DNA from 2 places in the Mesorhizobium sp. HAY1-8B genome. Region 1 is predicted to be linked to the other one. Evidence: riboswitches for the same ligand, from Rfam matches in the RefSeq annotation. Region 1 holds a riboswitch; the other holds the start of a gene.
The links. Region 1 has a riboswitch for cobalamin ahead of AC1VON_RS17350 (DUF1636 family protein). Riboswitches for the same ligand answer to the same signal wherever they lie in the genome.
Positions count from the first base shown of each region.

Region 2: another riboswitch for cobalamin. It lies ahead of AC1VON_RS06750 (aromatic ring-hydroxylating oxygenase subunit alpha); the one in region 1 lies ahead of AC1VON_RS17350 (DUF1636 family protein).

Region 1 is NZ_CP200321.1:3,681,147-3,688,547, reverse strand. It holds gene AC1VON_RS17360 (ABC transporter substrate-binding protein) at 1-673, opposite strand, end outside; gene AC1VON_RS17355 (ABC transporter ATP-binding protein) at 719-1,507, opposite strand; gene AC1VON_RS17350 (DUF1636 family protein) at 1,504-1,902, opposite strand; cobalamin riboswitch at 1,993-2,199, opposite strand; partial or broken gene AC1VON_RS17345 (GyrI-like domain-containing protein) at 2,366-2,677, shown strand; gene AC1VON_RS17340 (bifunctional helix-turn-helix transcriptional regulator/GNAT family N-acetyltransferase) at 2,690-3,640, opposite strand; gene AC1VON_RS17335 (DSD1 family PLP-dependent enzyme) at 3,703-4,848, opposite strand; gene AC1VON_RS17330 (D-arabinono-1,4-lactone oxidase) at 4,845-6,122, opposite strand; gene AC1VON_RS17325 (MFS transporter) at 6,134-7,318, opposite strand.
Region 2 is NZ_CP200321.1:1,348,262-1,355,662, reverse strand. It holds gene AC1VON_RS06770 (ABC transporter ATP-binding protein) at 1-740, shown strand, start outside; gene AC1VON_RS06765 (DUF680 domain-containing protein) at 814-1,050, opposite strand; gene AC1VON_RS06760 (DUF680 domain-containing protein) at 1,119-1,322, opposite strand; gene AC1VON_RS06755 (DUF680 domain-containing protein) at 1,395-1,595, opposite strand; cobalamin riboswitch at 2,090-2,290, shown strand; gene AC1VON_RS06750 (aromatic ring-hydroxylating oxygenase subunit alpha) at 2,407-3,654, shown strand; gene AC1VON_RS06745 (FAD-binding oxidoreductase) at 3,675-4,775, shown strand; gene AC1VON_RS06740 (PqqD family peptide modification chaperone) at 4,919-5,350, shown strand; gene AC1VON_RS06735 (serine kinase) at 5,384-6,433, shown strand; gene AC1VON_RS06730 (glycosyltransferase family 2 protein) at 6,430-7,182, shown strand; gene AC1VON_RS06725 (glycosyltransferase family 2 protein) at 7,184-7,401, shown strand, end outside.

The DNA of each region.
Region 1 (7,401 bases):
TATCGCCGCCGGCCGCTGTGATCATGGCGCTCGGGATGGCGAATTTTCCGGCGGTGAACGGCTTGTCCTCGCCGGAATCATAGAGGAACACACGAGTTCCCTTGGCGTCGCCGACCTTCGCGGTGATGTCCGCGAGTTGCGCCTTCCAGCCGGCGACAAGCTTCTGCGCCTCGGTCTCCTTGCCAAAGATCTTGCCCAGCTTTTCAACATCGCCATAGAGCAGGTCCATGGAAGCCGCCGGGCGGTTCTTGTCGAGATGGACGCAGCTTTCGGTCAGCACCAGTGTCTTGATGCCATGCGGGGCGAGCGTGTCGGGCGTCACGTCGCCGCCCGGCTTCATGCCATAGTACCAGCCGGCGAAGAAGAAATCGGGCTCGACGGCGACCAGGTTCTCGAGCGTCGGGTATTTGGGCGCGAGTTCCGGGATTGAGCCCTGCTCGGCCTTGAATTCGGGGCCGACCTTGTACCATCCGGTGATGCCGGTCAGGCCGACGATCGACGGCTGCAGCTTCAGCGCGAAGGCCATCTCGGCCATGTTGAGGTCATGGATGACGGCGCGCTTGGGCGGCGCGTCGAAGGTCAGCGGCTTGCCGCAACTGTCGACGGTGACGGGGAAAGCGAAGGCGGTAGAGGCCAGCAAGGAAAAGACGAGCGACAAGGCGAGACGTTTCACGGATTTTGCTCCTTGGTTGAACAGCGTTGATGAGGGATGGTTCGATCAGGATGGTGGCGCGGCGCGGTTCGGAACATCGAACACCGTCAGTTCACGGTCCTCGGTAGGGTGGCGCAGGCGAAACACGTCGACGCCGAAAATCTCGCGGATCAGCTGTTGCGTCAGCGCTTCGCGCGGTGCGGCCAACGCGTGCAGCCGGGCTTCGTTCATCACCGCGACCCTGGTGGCGAAAGGCGCCACCAGGGCCAGGTCATGCAGCACCGCGATCACCGTCATGCCGAAGCCGGCGACGAGTTCGAGAAGCTCGCCGCGAGCACGCGGGTCAAGATGGTTGGTCGGCTCGTCGAGGAACAACACCTTTGGTTGCTGTGCGATGGCGCGCGCCAGCTGGGCGCGTTGGCGCTCCCCTCCAGACAGCGAGCCAATGGTGCGGCCGAGCAGCGGCAAAAGGCCGGTCCGGCGCAGGGCGTCGACGACAATGTCGCGCTCCTCGCTCCTGCGCCTCAGGCCGGCATGCGGAACGCGGCCAAGTTCGACATAGTCGATCACCGCCAGCCGCGGATCCGGCTGGTCGGTCTGGCCGACGACGGCCATGTGCAGGGCCCGCTCGGCCGTCGAGATCCTGTCCAGCCGTCGCCCGCCAAGCTTCACCTCGCCCGAACTTGGCCTGAGCATGCCCGACAGCATGCGCAGCAGCGTCGTCTTGCCGGCACCATTGGGGCCGATGATGGCGAGACGATCGCCGGTGGCGATAGAGAGGCTGACCGCATGGACCAGATTCCGGCCATTCGCCACAGCACCCAGGTCGCGCGCCTCGAGGAGTGGCATTGTCATCGGCTATCACCCGCCAGCTTGCCCCGCGCCGGGATGCGGGCCAGCGTCTTGCCGGCCAGTCGCGACGGACGTTCTCCGGAATTGCACCAGCCGTCGGCGAGCGAGGCGTAGAGCCTGGCAAATCGCACGAGATCACCGGCGTCGGCCTCGGCATCGACGGAGCCGAAGAGATAGGTAGCCTTGCCCGGCGCCTGGAAGGCTACCGTCAGCGGCCGTGCGCAGCCCGCCATGCATTCGACGCCTTCGACCGTGAAGCCATGCGACACGGCGGGTTCATCATGGGCCGAGAGCCGGGAGCGCAAATCGGCGCACAGGCTTTCGCCCGACCTGATGCCGGTCGGAACGTCACGGCAAAGCGTGCACACGATGATGTGGTGATCGATAGCGCCGTCCAACTTCCGTCACTTTCCAAAACTGGCGACGGAAGGATGTTGGCGAGCCGGCCGACAAGACCGACGTCCACGTTTCCTCCCGGCACACCCCGTCCGGTCAACTCAGTGATGGCAGGTCTCCTGGCTCGCGGGTCCTTGCTCAATCCTGCCTTCCCAGCCTTGCCGGCCAGTGGCATTTCGGATCTTGCTCACCGCTTACAGTTGCGGGGGCAGCCACGGCTTCGACCTTTTTAGGATCTCACCGTGTTCCCTTTTCACCCCTTGCCTTTCGACTCGGGGACCATCACCACTCGATCGTAGTTTTCCCCAATTTGCTTCGCAACGGATTTCTCGATGCATTGTCGATCCCGCGGCGGCGCTGAAATTGCGGACGTAATGTAATTACATTACGATTTAAATCGTGCCGCTCGGCGAAGTCAAGTGAGGCTTTCTGCCGAAAGAAGACATCGAGCCAGTCTCGCTCCTGGACGTCGCCTACGGCGTCTGCGTCAACGGCGACGACGCCGGCAATTTCGACTACGTCGCCGGTGTCGAGATCACCGATTTTTCCGACCTTCCAAGGGAACTCTGCCGGGTGCGGATACCAGCCCGGAAATATGCGGTGTTCGCGCATCGCGAGCACATCTCGACCATCCGCCGCACCGTCAATACAATCTGGAACAAATGGCTGCCGGCCTCCGGGCACGAGATAGCGGACGCGCCCGAATTCGAGCGCTACGGTCCGGAGTTCGATCCGAACAACGGCAATGGCGGGCTGGAGATCTGGATACCCGTCAAGGCTTGGCGGAGATCACAATTCCAAGTCCCAGGTCTGGCCAACCAGATCCTTGCCGAAGGAGTGGTGCGGTTCTTCCTCGGTCAGTTTGAAGCCGACCGCCTGGTAGATGTGCCGGGCGGCGATCAGGATATCGTTGGTCCACAAGGTCAGCGTCTTGTAGCCCTTCGCACGGGCAAAGCCGATGCATTCCTCGACCAGCCGCCTACCGATGCCGAGGCCACGCGCCGAAGGTTCGACATAAAGCAGGCGCAGCTTCGCCACCTGATCCGATTTGCGCACGACGAAGACCGAGCCGACGACCTCGCCATCGCGCTCGGCGATCCAGCTTCGTTCCCATTTCGGGTCGAAGGATTTGACGAATGCCGCGAGGATTTCGGCAACCAGCGCCTCATAGGTTTCGTCCCAGCCATAGTCCTGCGCGTAGAGCATCCCTTGCCGGCGGGTGATCCAGCCGATGTCGCCGACCTGCAGCGGTCGTAACAGATAAGGGATCCTTGGCTCATCGCTTTCACCCAGCAAAGCCTGGACCGTCCGCATGGATTTCACCAGCCGGTCCTGCTCCGACGCAGGTAGCCTATCGAGAAGGGTCGCGACCTGGTCGTGCGAATCCTTGTTCAGCGGCGCGAAGGCATTCCTTCCCGCCGTCGTCAGCGCAATCGACGATTGCCTGGCGTCCGAAACCAGCGTTGACCTGGAGATAAGGTGAAGGCGCTCGAACTTCTTCAGCAGACGGCTGACATAGCCGGCATCGAGACCGAGGTCGCGCCCGAGGTCGGTCGCGGTCAGACCGTCGCGGTGCGCCAGTTCGTAGAGCACACGCGCCTCGGTCAGGGAGAAGGCGCTTTTCAGCAGCCCTTCGTCGAGCAGCCCGATCTGGCGGGTGTAGAAGCGGTTGAAAGCCCGCACCGCATCGATCAGGTCCTTGTTGGGCGCTTCGTTGCTGGGCTGATGGTGAATCGTCATCGACATCTCCTGTCTTTTACAGGATCAATCATTTACTTGACGGAGTCAATCATCCGATACGATCACATCATCGGCAACACCGGCCAGCGATCAACGATCCTGCCGCTGGAAAGCACCGCGATCGGCCCGAATTGCTGCAGCACCGCCTCGCTTTGCGTCGGCCGCAGGAACGCATAATCGCCGGGCATCACAGCTGCGTCAGCCGGCAGGCCCATGAATTGCTGGTTGGAGGAAAGGCCGAGCAAACCGTTCGTCTTCATGCCTTCTGGAAATACAGGCTCGGCCATCCACTTACCGCCATAGAGATAGCAGCCCTTGCGCGGGAACCGGCCAAGCGCCCGCAAGAGGCGGGAGACGGCGGGGGGGCCTGGCAGCATCGGTTCGACCACTTTCAGGATCGGCGTCGCGATGAAAGCCGCCGGTTGGAAATTTTCGAGGCCGGGCGTATCGAAATCGCCGGGCAGCACGAAGGCCGAGCCCATCGACACTTCGTTGGCAATGCCGCGGTGATGAAGCAGCGCGGTCTTGCTGCCGCCAATGTTGAGGATGCTTCGCTGGTCAACACCCACGCGCGCCACGAAATCGGCGGCCTGTTCCGAGGCCCGCGTCAACGCCCTGGCCGGCCCGCCGAACAGGCCGGGAATGTGCGGTGCGTGCGCCTCATAGGCCATGACGCCTTCGCAGCGCAGCGCTTTGTGGGCCGGCAGCATCTTCAACGCCCGCGACAAGGCCTCCGGTTTGGCAAACCCGCCGCGATGCAGGCCGACATCGATCTCGAAGGCGATACGCAGTTCGATAGCGAGCTCGGCGGCCAGAGCGCCATATTCCGCCAGTCTTTCGTCGCTGTCGACCAGCCAGCAGACACGCGACCAGTCGGCGTCGCCCTTCACCAGCGCCGCTCTTGCCGAGCTAACCGGCATCGGTTTGCCGTACAGCAGATCCGCATGCGGGAACGCGTTCAGCACCGCCGCGCTGATCGGCGGATGGAAGGTCATGAAGCGATCGGTTCCGAGCGTCTTGCCGATATGCGAAAGCAGCGGCAGGCAAGCGAGCGACTTGTCGACCAGCCGCACGGCAAGGCCGGGATCAAGCCTGTCCTTCACCAGGGCGATGTTGCTGTCCAGGCGGTCGCGGTCCAGCACCAGACAGGGCTGGAAGATACCGGCCTGCTTCAGCGCCCGCGAAAGCGTGGCAAAATAGGCACTCATGATTCGACGCCGAATAAGCCGGCCATGTAGGGTGAGACGAAACGGTTTCGCGGATCGATGTCGCGACGCACCGCCATGGCATCGTCCCAGCGTGGATAGAGCTTCTTGAAGTCCGCCGCCTTCAGGCTGTGCATCTTGCCCCAATGCGGCCTGCCGCCATATCTGCGAAAGATCGGCTCGGCCGCCTGCATGAATGGCAACGGATCGTTCGCCGCGTCATGGTGGATGGCGATCGAACAGGTCGGCCTGTTGAAGAAGGGCGAGAGCCAGAACTGATCGGCCGCGACGCTGCGCACCTCCATGGGAAAATAGACTTCGGGAAAGCGCTTCTCGGTCAGCTCGATGATTTCGGCCAGCGCCTTCGGTCCTTCCTCGAACGGAAGATGATATTCCATCTCATTGAATTTGGTCTGCCTGTCGCTGGCATAGACATTGAGCCAGTCCTGCACATAGTCCTCGGCCGGCACCTTGGCGACGGCGCCCTGGATCAGCCGGCGGCGCAGTGACGGCAGCCAGGCGAGCCCTGTGCGCAGCCGGCGCAGTGTCCTCAGTCCGGCCTCGTCATTCTCGGTAGGACGCGCGGTGGTCGCCGCGTCGCTCAAGTCGCTGGCGATGAACTGCGCATGGCCGGAGAACGGGATGTAGTAGAATTCGGCCGACCGGTGCGCGGTCATCATCGTTTCGAAATCGCGCAGCATGTCGGCGACCGGCAGCACCCATTTGCGGCGGCGCAGCCGGTAGGTCGCAATGTTGTTCAGCGTCACTTCGCTCAAGACGCCGAAGGCACCGAGCGCGACGCCGATGGCGTGGATCGTGTCCTGATCCCCTGCCCGCTTGAAGTCGCGAACCTTGCCAAGCCCGTCGACGATCTGCACCGTCTCCAATTGCGTGTGATAGGCGCCGAGCGTCGGTCCCGAGCCATGGGTCGCGGTGCCCAATGCGCCGCCTATCGCCTGGCGGTCGATATCTCCCATATTGGGCAGGCCCTGGCCGATACCCTGCAGGATGTGCATGAGCGAACCAAGCCGCGTCCCCGCCCGCACGCGCGCCTGTTGCTTTTCAGGGTCATGCGAGACCAGCCCCTCCAGTTTCTCCAGGGACAGGATGGTGCCTTGCGATTTCACCAGCGGCGTGAAGGAGTGACCGGCACCGACGACGCGGATCGGGCCGGGTGCGGTGCGAATGAGATCACCAACTTCACCGGCATCGGCGGGGCTGGCGATCAGCCGCGGCTCGGCGGTGACATAGCCCGACCAGTTGCTCCAGTTGGACATATTACCCCCGATCAGGCAACGGCGCCGCGGTGCCGCGAGACGACGACGAACAGGCCGAGCAGCAGCACGCTGGCCAAGGCACTGCCGACAGCGAATTCCGGAACCGGGCGAAAATCCTTGCCGTCAATGAGCAGCGACGCCGCGACCGGCCCGATCGCCAGGCCAAGGAGCTGCGCGGCCGGCACCAAGAGCACGGCCGTGCGTGTCTCGTCCGCTGTGATCGTCAGCCGGATTTGATAGGGCACGATGAACAGGAGAATAAAACCCATGACCAGGGCGGCGACCCAGAAGATCGCGAGATCAGGCCCGCTGGCGAGGATGAGCGAGGCGACAAGTGCGACGGTGCCAATTGCCGCTATGGCGACGCGATAGTCGATGCGCGCCTCGAACACGGTCGCCGTCATCGCGCCCAGAACCTGCATCGCGAGGCTGGCTGACACGATCAGGCCAACGGTGCGGCCGTCGATGCCGAATTGTGCGCCAATCGGTTCCAGAAAGGCCCAGATCGAGCCAAAGAACATGAAGTAGCAGAAGACGCACAACAGCGCCGTGATCGAAGGAGCCGTCAGCACATTGGCCAGATTCTCGTCCTTGGGCAGATCGGCGTAATCGGCGGGGACAGTGAAGGCGACCATCAGCGACAGGATGCAGACGACCGCCAGAACGAGGAAGCCGCCGGCCGACCCGGCCGCTGGAATGACATAGAGCGCCAGCAGCAGGGCAAGAGGGCATTGCGCCAGCGTCTGCATGGTGACGAAATAGCCGCCGATGCGCTCGGCCCGGCGCGAGCGGGCGATCAGTTCGGTGGCGACCGCGACAAGGCCGCCTTCGGCAAGGCCGGCCACGGCGCGGGCCGCCATCAACATGTTGGCGCCGGCGGCATAGGCGGTCCCGACATTCGCCAGCGCCAGCAGGAGCAGGAGGGCCGCACTTTTCCGGCGCATGTTGCGGGCCGAGAGCAGCGTCGCAACAATGGCCGAACCGATCGCGATGGCGATCAGCTCGGCGGTGGCGACCAGTGCCAGTTCATCGCCGCTGACATGGCCCTCTGTGTAAAGGGCGCCGAGCAAAACCGGCTGCATACCGAGAATGAGCAGACCGACCGATCCGATCCACAGGGCGGAGGCAAGCTGGCCGCCGGTCGGGTTGCCGACCAGCCAGTCGCCGCTTCCGGTATGCGAGTCACCAGATGTCAAAGGCGCCTCCCAACATCCTTGCCGCACGGCAAAAAAGCTGACAATCTGTCAGCTTTTCAGGACCTGATACTTGATCATATTTC
Region 2 (7,401 bases), 2.3 Mb from region 1:
AGTATCTCGACCGGCTGCCCAAGGCGATGTCGGGTGGCCAGCGCCAGCGCGTCGCCATCGGCCGCGCCATTGTGCGCAATCCGAAAGTGTTCCTGTTCGACGAGCCGCTCTCCAACCTTGACGCCGCACTGCGCGTCGCCACGCGCATCGAGATCGCCAAGCTCAAGGAATCGATGCCCAAAACGACCATGATCTACGTCACTCACGACCAGGTCGAGGCGATGACACTGGCCGATCGCATCGTCGTGCTCAAGGACGGGCACATCGAACAGGTCGGCACGCCGATGGATCTCTACAAGAAGCCCGGCAATCTGTTCGTCGCCCAGTTCATCGGCTCGCCGGCCATGAACATCCTGCCGGCGACGATCGACAAATCAGGCAGCCCGACCGTCGTCAGCCATGTCGGCGGGCGCAAGGCTACGGTGCCGATCACGACGCCGGCCTCGGCGAAGGGTACGGCTGTAAGCTTCGGCGTGCGGCCGGAGGACCTGATCATCGCCACCGGCGCGGATTATCTGTTCGAGGGAACGGTCGATTACGTCGAGCAGCTCGGCGAGGTTCAACTGGTCTATGTCGACATCGGCCGCGCCGACCTGCCTCTGGTGACCAAGCTGCCGGGCAATGTCGAGGTCAAGCGCGGCTCGACGCTGCGGCTGACAGCCAATGCCGAGGACTTGCATATCTTCGACACGGACGGGCGGTCCTTCGCGCTGCATGAAGCGGAAGCAAAGGCGGCTTAAGATGCCTGTCTGGACGGCAAAAAAAGAGCGGCGGGCAAGGCCCGCCACTCTTTTTTAGGATCGACTTTGGCTGTTAGTGGCCGAAGAGATTCCGGTCAGCGCCCTGGGGTGCCGACTTCTGCGCGTCGCCCGACGAATTGAGCAGCTTATAGACGGGCGAATCGCCGTTGCGGATCGAAGCCGTACGTGAGTTGTCGACCGAAGTCGCGGCAGGCTGGTTGGCGCCATTGGAGCCGTAGTTGTCGCTGCCGGCGAAAGCGCTGCCGGAGAGAGCCAGAACGGCGGCGGCAGCAATGATGATCTTGTTCATTTCAAGTCTCCTGAATTTCAAGTTTCAACGGGGCGGCAGGCGGGCCCGCCACCCCGGAGAATCGGCTGTTAGTGGCCGAAGAGATTGCGGTCGGCACCCTGAACAGGTGTCTGGGCAGCCGGTTCCGACTTCTTGATCGAAGCGGTGTAAGAGCTGTCGGTCGAAGTAACAGCGGGCTGGTTGGCGCCATTGGAGCCATAGTTGTCGCTGCCGGCGAAGGCGCTGCCGGAGATAGCCAGAACGGCGGCGGCAGCAAGGATGATCTTCTTCATTTCAAGTCTCCTGAATTCTTCGAGTTCCGCCAAGGCGGCGAGCCGAGCCCACCGCCTGCTGGAAATCGACTGTTAGTTGTTGCCGAAGAGGTTGCGATCGGCACCCGTGACAGGCGCCTGAGCAGCCGGCTCCGACTTCTTGGTCGAAGCGGTATACGAACCGTCGACGGCAGCAGTGGCTGCAGGTGCATTCGAACCATAATGATCGCTACCAGCGAAGGCGCTGCCGGAAATGGCCAGAAGGGCGGCGGCAGTGAGAACAATCTTTTTCATTTTTGGTACTCCAGTATTTTTCCGTCCGTCTAGCGGCGTGTCTTGGGATTAAAATCGCGTCGTTCGGACAGCCCCGATGTGGGAAAGCCAGGTGGCCGTTTCCAATCACGAAGTTGTTCCGTGTGGACCAAGAGTCCACCACTTGAAATTGTACCAAAGCCTTCCGGATCAAACATTTTTCTTTTTGATATCAATCGATTAGATAAAATCAGCAACGCGATCACCTGATGTATCGCAGGCCCAGCGTTCACACCATGCTGTACGCACCGTCAACAGAAACGAACCGTTCGGTTCGATTTTAGAATCTGCTAATAGTCACTTTTCGAAACCGTTAACCTTTCTTGCTTCGATTCCGGGGCGATTTCGATAGCCGGCACCGTCTCCACCGAGACACGTTTCGTGGCCGTTGTTCCCGGCCCGCCCGCTGCGCAAGCGTGTCGCGCCACATGGATGCGATGTCGCTTTCATGCCGATGTGGCATGCGCTGTCGTGATTAGATCATGACCATCTCAGGTGCCGCTTCGTGACGACGGGGCGGAGAATTGGGAAGCCGGTCAAAGTCCGGCGCTGCCCCCGCAACGGTGGTGGAGTTCAAGTCGCAACGGGAGACCACTGGGCGAAAGCCTGGGAAGGTGTAGCGACCGTCCGAAAGGACACTCCAGAGCCCGGAAACCAGCCCGAGATTTTTGAACTCGACTGATCGCGGTGGGCGGTCAAGAGGTGGATAGTGCATGACCGGCGCTTCGCCGGGACTGCATCCGATCCTTCCTCCATCACCACCATAGTCAGTCCTTAAACACGAGGACAGGACATGGATGTGCGCAACGATATGCTGAGGCTCCTGGACAGCCGCAGAGAGGGTTTCTCGCTCGAACAGCCCTTCTACACCGACCCGGACTATTTCAAGCTCGACATGGAGCTGATCTGGTACCGCGACTGGCTTTTCATCGGCCATGATTGCGAATTGCCCAAGCCCGGCAGCTTCATCACCGTACAGGTCGGCGACTACCCGGTCGTGCTGGTGCGCGATCAGCAGGGCAAGATCAACGCCTTCCACAATTCCTGCCGCCATCGCGGAAGCCGGGTCTGCAACACGGACAAGGGCACGGCCGCCAAACTTGTCTGTCCCTATCACCAGTGGACCTATGAGCTCGACGGTCGCCTGCTGTTTGCCCGCCAGATGGCCGACGGTTTCGACAAGAGCCAGTTCGGGCTGAAGCCGGTCGCCTGCGAAAGCGTTGCCGGCTACATCTTCATCTGCCTGGCGAAGGAGCCAGCCGACTTCGCGCCGATGCGGGCGATGATCGAACCCTATCTCAAGCCGCATCGGCTCAGCGAGGCAAAGATCGCCTTCGAGAGCACCATCGTCGAAAAGGGCAATTGGAAGCTCGTCTGGGAAAACAACCGAGAGTGCTATCACTGCGCGGGCAATCATCCGGAGCTGTGCAAAACCTTCCCGGAAGCACCGACCGTGACCGGCGTGCAAGGCGCCGACAGCGATCCGGAGATGCTGGCGCACTGGGCCAAATGCGAAGCGGCCGGCCTGCCGAGCAAGTTCCGTATCGACCCGGCGGGGCAATACCGAGCCACGCGGGCGCCGCTGCTGCGCGATGCGGTCAGCTACACGATGAACGGCAAGCGGGCGGTGAAGAAGAACCTCTCCGACAGCGTCTCGGCCGACCGTATCGGCACATTGATGCACTATCACTACCCGACGACCTGGAACCATATCCTCATCGACCATGCCGTCACCTTTCGCGTGCTGCCGATCAGCGCCACCGAAACCGCCGTGACGACCAAGTGGCTGGTGCACAAGGATGCGGTCGAGGGCGTCGACTACGATCTTGCCGAGCTCACCCATGTGTGGACCGAGACCAACGATCAGGACCGCCGCATCGTCGAGGAAAACGCCCTCGGCATCCTGTCGCCGGCCTATGAGCCCGGCCCCTATTCGGAGCTGCATGAGGGCGGCGTGATCCAGTTCGTCGACTGGTACGCCCGCTTCATCGGCCCGCGCCTCGCCGAAGGCGGCCGGCCGGCGCTGCGCAGCGTCGCCTGAGAGGTTGAGGGATGAATGCGATGACCGACCTTGGCCTCTATCGCCATCTCGATCAGATGGCGCCCTGGAACGACAGGCTGCAGGTGCTGGAAGTGATCGGCGTCAGCGACGAGGCGCCTGACGTCAAGACCTTCACGTTCCGATCCGACAACCAGACCTGGTTCCGCTACAAGCCGGGCCAGTTCGTGACGCTGGAGCTACCTGTACCGGACGGGCCGCTGATGCGCACCTATACGCTGTCCTCCTCTCCGTCGCGGCCCTTCTCTATCGCGGTCACGGTGAAGGCGCAGGCCGGCAGCATCGGCACGCGATGGATGTTCGATCACCTGACACCCGGTTCGCACGTCAAGGCCTATGGGCCGAGCGGCGACTTTTCGCTGCACAGCCATCCGGCGGCCAAATACCTGTTCATCTCGGCCGGGTCCGGCGTGACGCCGATGATGTCGATGCTGCGCTGGCTGAACGACTGCGCGCCATGGACCGATGTCGGCTTCGTCAATTGCGCGCGTCGCGCCGAAGAGATCATTTTCCGCAAGGAGCTTGAGCTGCTCGGCGGTCATATGCCAGGCCTGTCGCTGGGCTTCATGATCGAGGAGCGGTCAAGCCGCGAGGGCTGGTATGGCCATATGGGCCGTATCGACGCCATCCGGCTGCCATTGCTGGCGCCCGATTTCCGTGAACGCGAAATCTTCTGCTGTGGTCCGGACCCTTTCATGCGCGCCGTGCGCGGCATGCTGGAAGCCGCCGGCTTCGACATGACGAAATACCACCAGGAGAGCTTTGCCGCACCCGCGGTGGAGGAGATCCCGGCGCCGTTCGCAACGCCGGCGCAGGATGGCGTGGCCGTTCCCGTCGAGGCCGCAACGCAGATCCGCTTCGCGCTTTCGGACGTCGACGCCGAATGCGTCGCCGGCCAGACCGTGCTGCAGACGGCGCGTGCCTCTGGCGTGCGGATACCCGCGGCCTGCGAATTCGGCCTGTGCGGAACCTGCAAGGTGAAGAAAGTCTCCGGTGCCGTCGAGATGAGCCACAATGGCGGCATCCTAGATCACGAGATCGACGACGGCTTCATCCTCGCCTGCTGCTCGAAGCCGCTATCGGCTCTCGAAATCGAGGCGTGATCGGCTTGCGCTCCAACTGATCGCCAAAAGTGCCGGCACCCTGCCGGCGCCGGTTGCCTTGCCAAGAAAGAACCGAGCGTTTACAGGCGTTGTCAGTGGAAGCGATCCCGCTGGCGGGCGGGAATTGTGAAGCGGGGGCAACAATGACGCATGATTGCGACACCTATGCGGTTGCGAGCAGGGACATCGTCTTCGAATCCTTCGATGGCGAGGCCGTCGTGCTCAACCTTGCGAATGGCAAGTATTTCGGCTTCTCCGATTCCGGCAGCAGGGTTTGGCAGGCGCTCTCGTCCGGGGTCAACACCCAAGCCCTGATCGGGCTGACCGCCGGTGGCTCGACACTGGGCGCGGCGGAACTCGAACACTTCATCTCGCAACTGCTCGAAATGGGGTTGCTGGTGCGTTCAGATCAGGTTGCGCAAGCGCTGCCGGACGAGCTATCCGCCGAGCTTGCCGCCACGAACGAACCGCTCAATGTGAGCATTCACGACGACCTCGCCGACCTGATCATCGTGGATCCCATCCACGAGGTCGAGGAACCCCTCGGCTGGCCGGCGGTCAAGCAGGCATCCTGACGAGCCGGCTGCGTCCGAGATAGAGGGCGCTGGATGCCGCGCGTCACGCTCGAAACCTTGCCGGATTACGCACGGTATCTCATCACCGCCGCGGAAGAAGCCGCTGCACATTATCCGGCCCCGCTGACGGTCCGCCTGCCTCGACTGGAGCTGACCGCGCATGTCCGTCCCGGTGTGCTCGCGGATGCGCTGGGCCACGCCTTTGTAGAGGCCCATGATGGCCTGACGGCACCGGCGGCATGCCGTATCTTCATCGCTCATCCTGGCATCGGCGGCATCCCTGAGCCGGCAAGGTGGGGCGACGCGCATTTCACCGAATACGGCTTTGCCGAACGGCTCGCCAGGGACGGGCTGCGTGGCCACTATTTTCACGATCTGGATTTCTGGCAGGTCTACGATCCGCAACGCCGCATTGGCGTGCAGCTGATGGCGTCGGCCGATGCCTTCCCGCCCTGGGAGCCAACAGCGCCACTGCGGGCCTTCCTGCATTGGGAATATGCGGCGCGCGGCATGCGGCTGACCCATGCCGGCACGCTCGGTGCCAATGGCAAGGGCGTGCTGCTTGCCGGTGCGGGTGGCGCCGGCAAATCCGGCACCGTCGCCGCCGGTCTGCTCAACGGGCTCGACAGCGTCGGCGATGACTATGTGCTGATCGATCTCGCCGGTGGCGTAACCGCGCGGCCTCTGTTTTCAACGCTGAAGCAGGATGCGCGCGGTTTCGCGCGGCTGGGCCTGAAGCAGCGGCTGGGGGTCGAGAGCCCCTTGAACTGGCAGGGCAAGCACACTTTTCACATTGTCGACATAGCGCCGCGGCCGGTACCCCCGGCGCTAGACATCGTTGCGCTGGTGGTGCCACATATCGGCGGTGGCGAGGCGAGTTCGATCGTGCCGGTGTCGCGGCGAGACGCCATGATAGCGCTGGCGCCGTCGGGCATCATGCAGATGCCGGGGGAACGCGAAAGCGGCTTTCGTTTCTTCGGCGATCTTACTCGCCTGTTGCCAAGCTACCGCCTGTCCTTGGGAACACATCCCGAGGAGATCGCCGGCACCATTGCGGATTTTCTAACGCGGGTTGCTTCATGAAGTTGAGCGTGATCATGCCTGTCTACAACCGCGAACGCTATGTCGTTTCGGCATTGCGCTCGCTGGTGCGTCAGCGCGACGCCGCCGATCTCGACATCATCGTCATCGATGATGGCTCGACCGACGGTTCGGCGGAGGCCGTGCGCTCGATGATGGGGGAGAACCCCTGCATCCGCCTGTTTCGGCAGGAGAACATGGGCGTGACCAGGACCCGCAACGCCGGCCTCAAGCTGCTCAAACCGGAAACGGAGCTCGTGTCGTTCCTCGATTCGGACGATGTCTCGCCGGTCGGACGATTCAAGGCCGATATTGCGTTCTTTCAGGCCGACCCCGGTCTTGAGCTCACCTATTCCCTCATGATGTTGGTCGACGGCATCGACGACGACAGGCTGGAACCCGAGCCCGGCAGCCATTTCATGACCGTGAGGGGAATTCATCTGTCATCGGGCATTTTCTCGCGCAAGCTCGTCGATCGGATCGGCGGCTTCGACGAAGCCTTCCACCAGGCGGAGGACACCGACTATCTGCTGCGCACCTTTGAAAGTGGACCCAGATTCGTCACGCCGGATACCGTGGCGCTCTATTACAGGCGTCACCCCGGCAACATGACGAAGCAGGCCGACACATCCCTTCGGGAATTCATGCGAGCCATCCACAAATCGATGCGACGGCGCAAGGCCGACCCCTCCTTGCACGGCGTCGAAGGCATCTTCGATGTCAAAGAACTCGCCAATTGGCGGTTCATGTAGCATGCGGAACTACGGCGTCGTCATACCGGCCTTCAACGCAACCGGCACGATTGCCGAGACGCTGCTTTCGGTCGCGGCGCAGACGGTGCGGCCTGAACTGGTGGTGATCGTCGACGATGGTTCGACCGACGATCTCGCTTCGGCGATCAGCGGAACGGAGTTGCCGATGCGGCTGTTGCGCCAGGCAAATGCCGGGCCTGGCAGCGCCACGACCAGGGG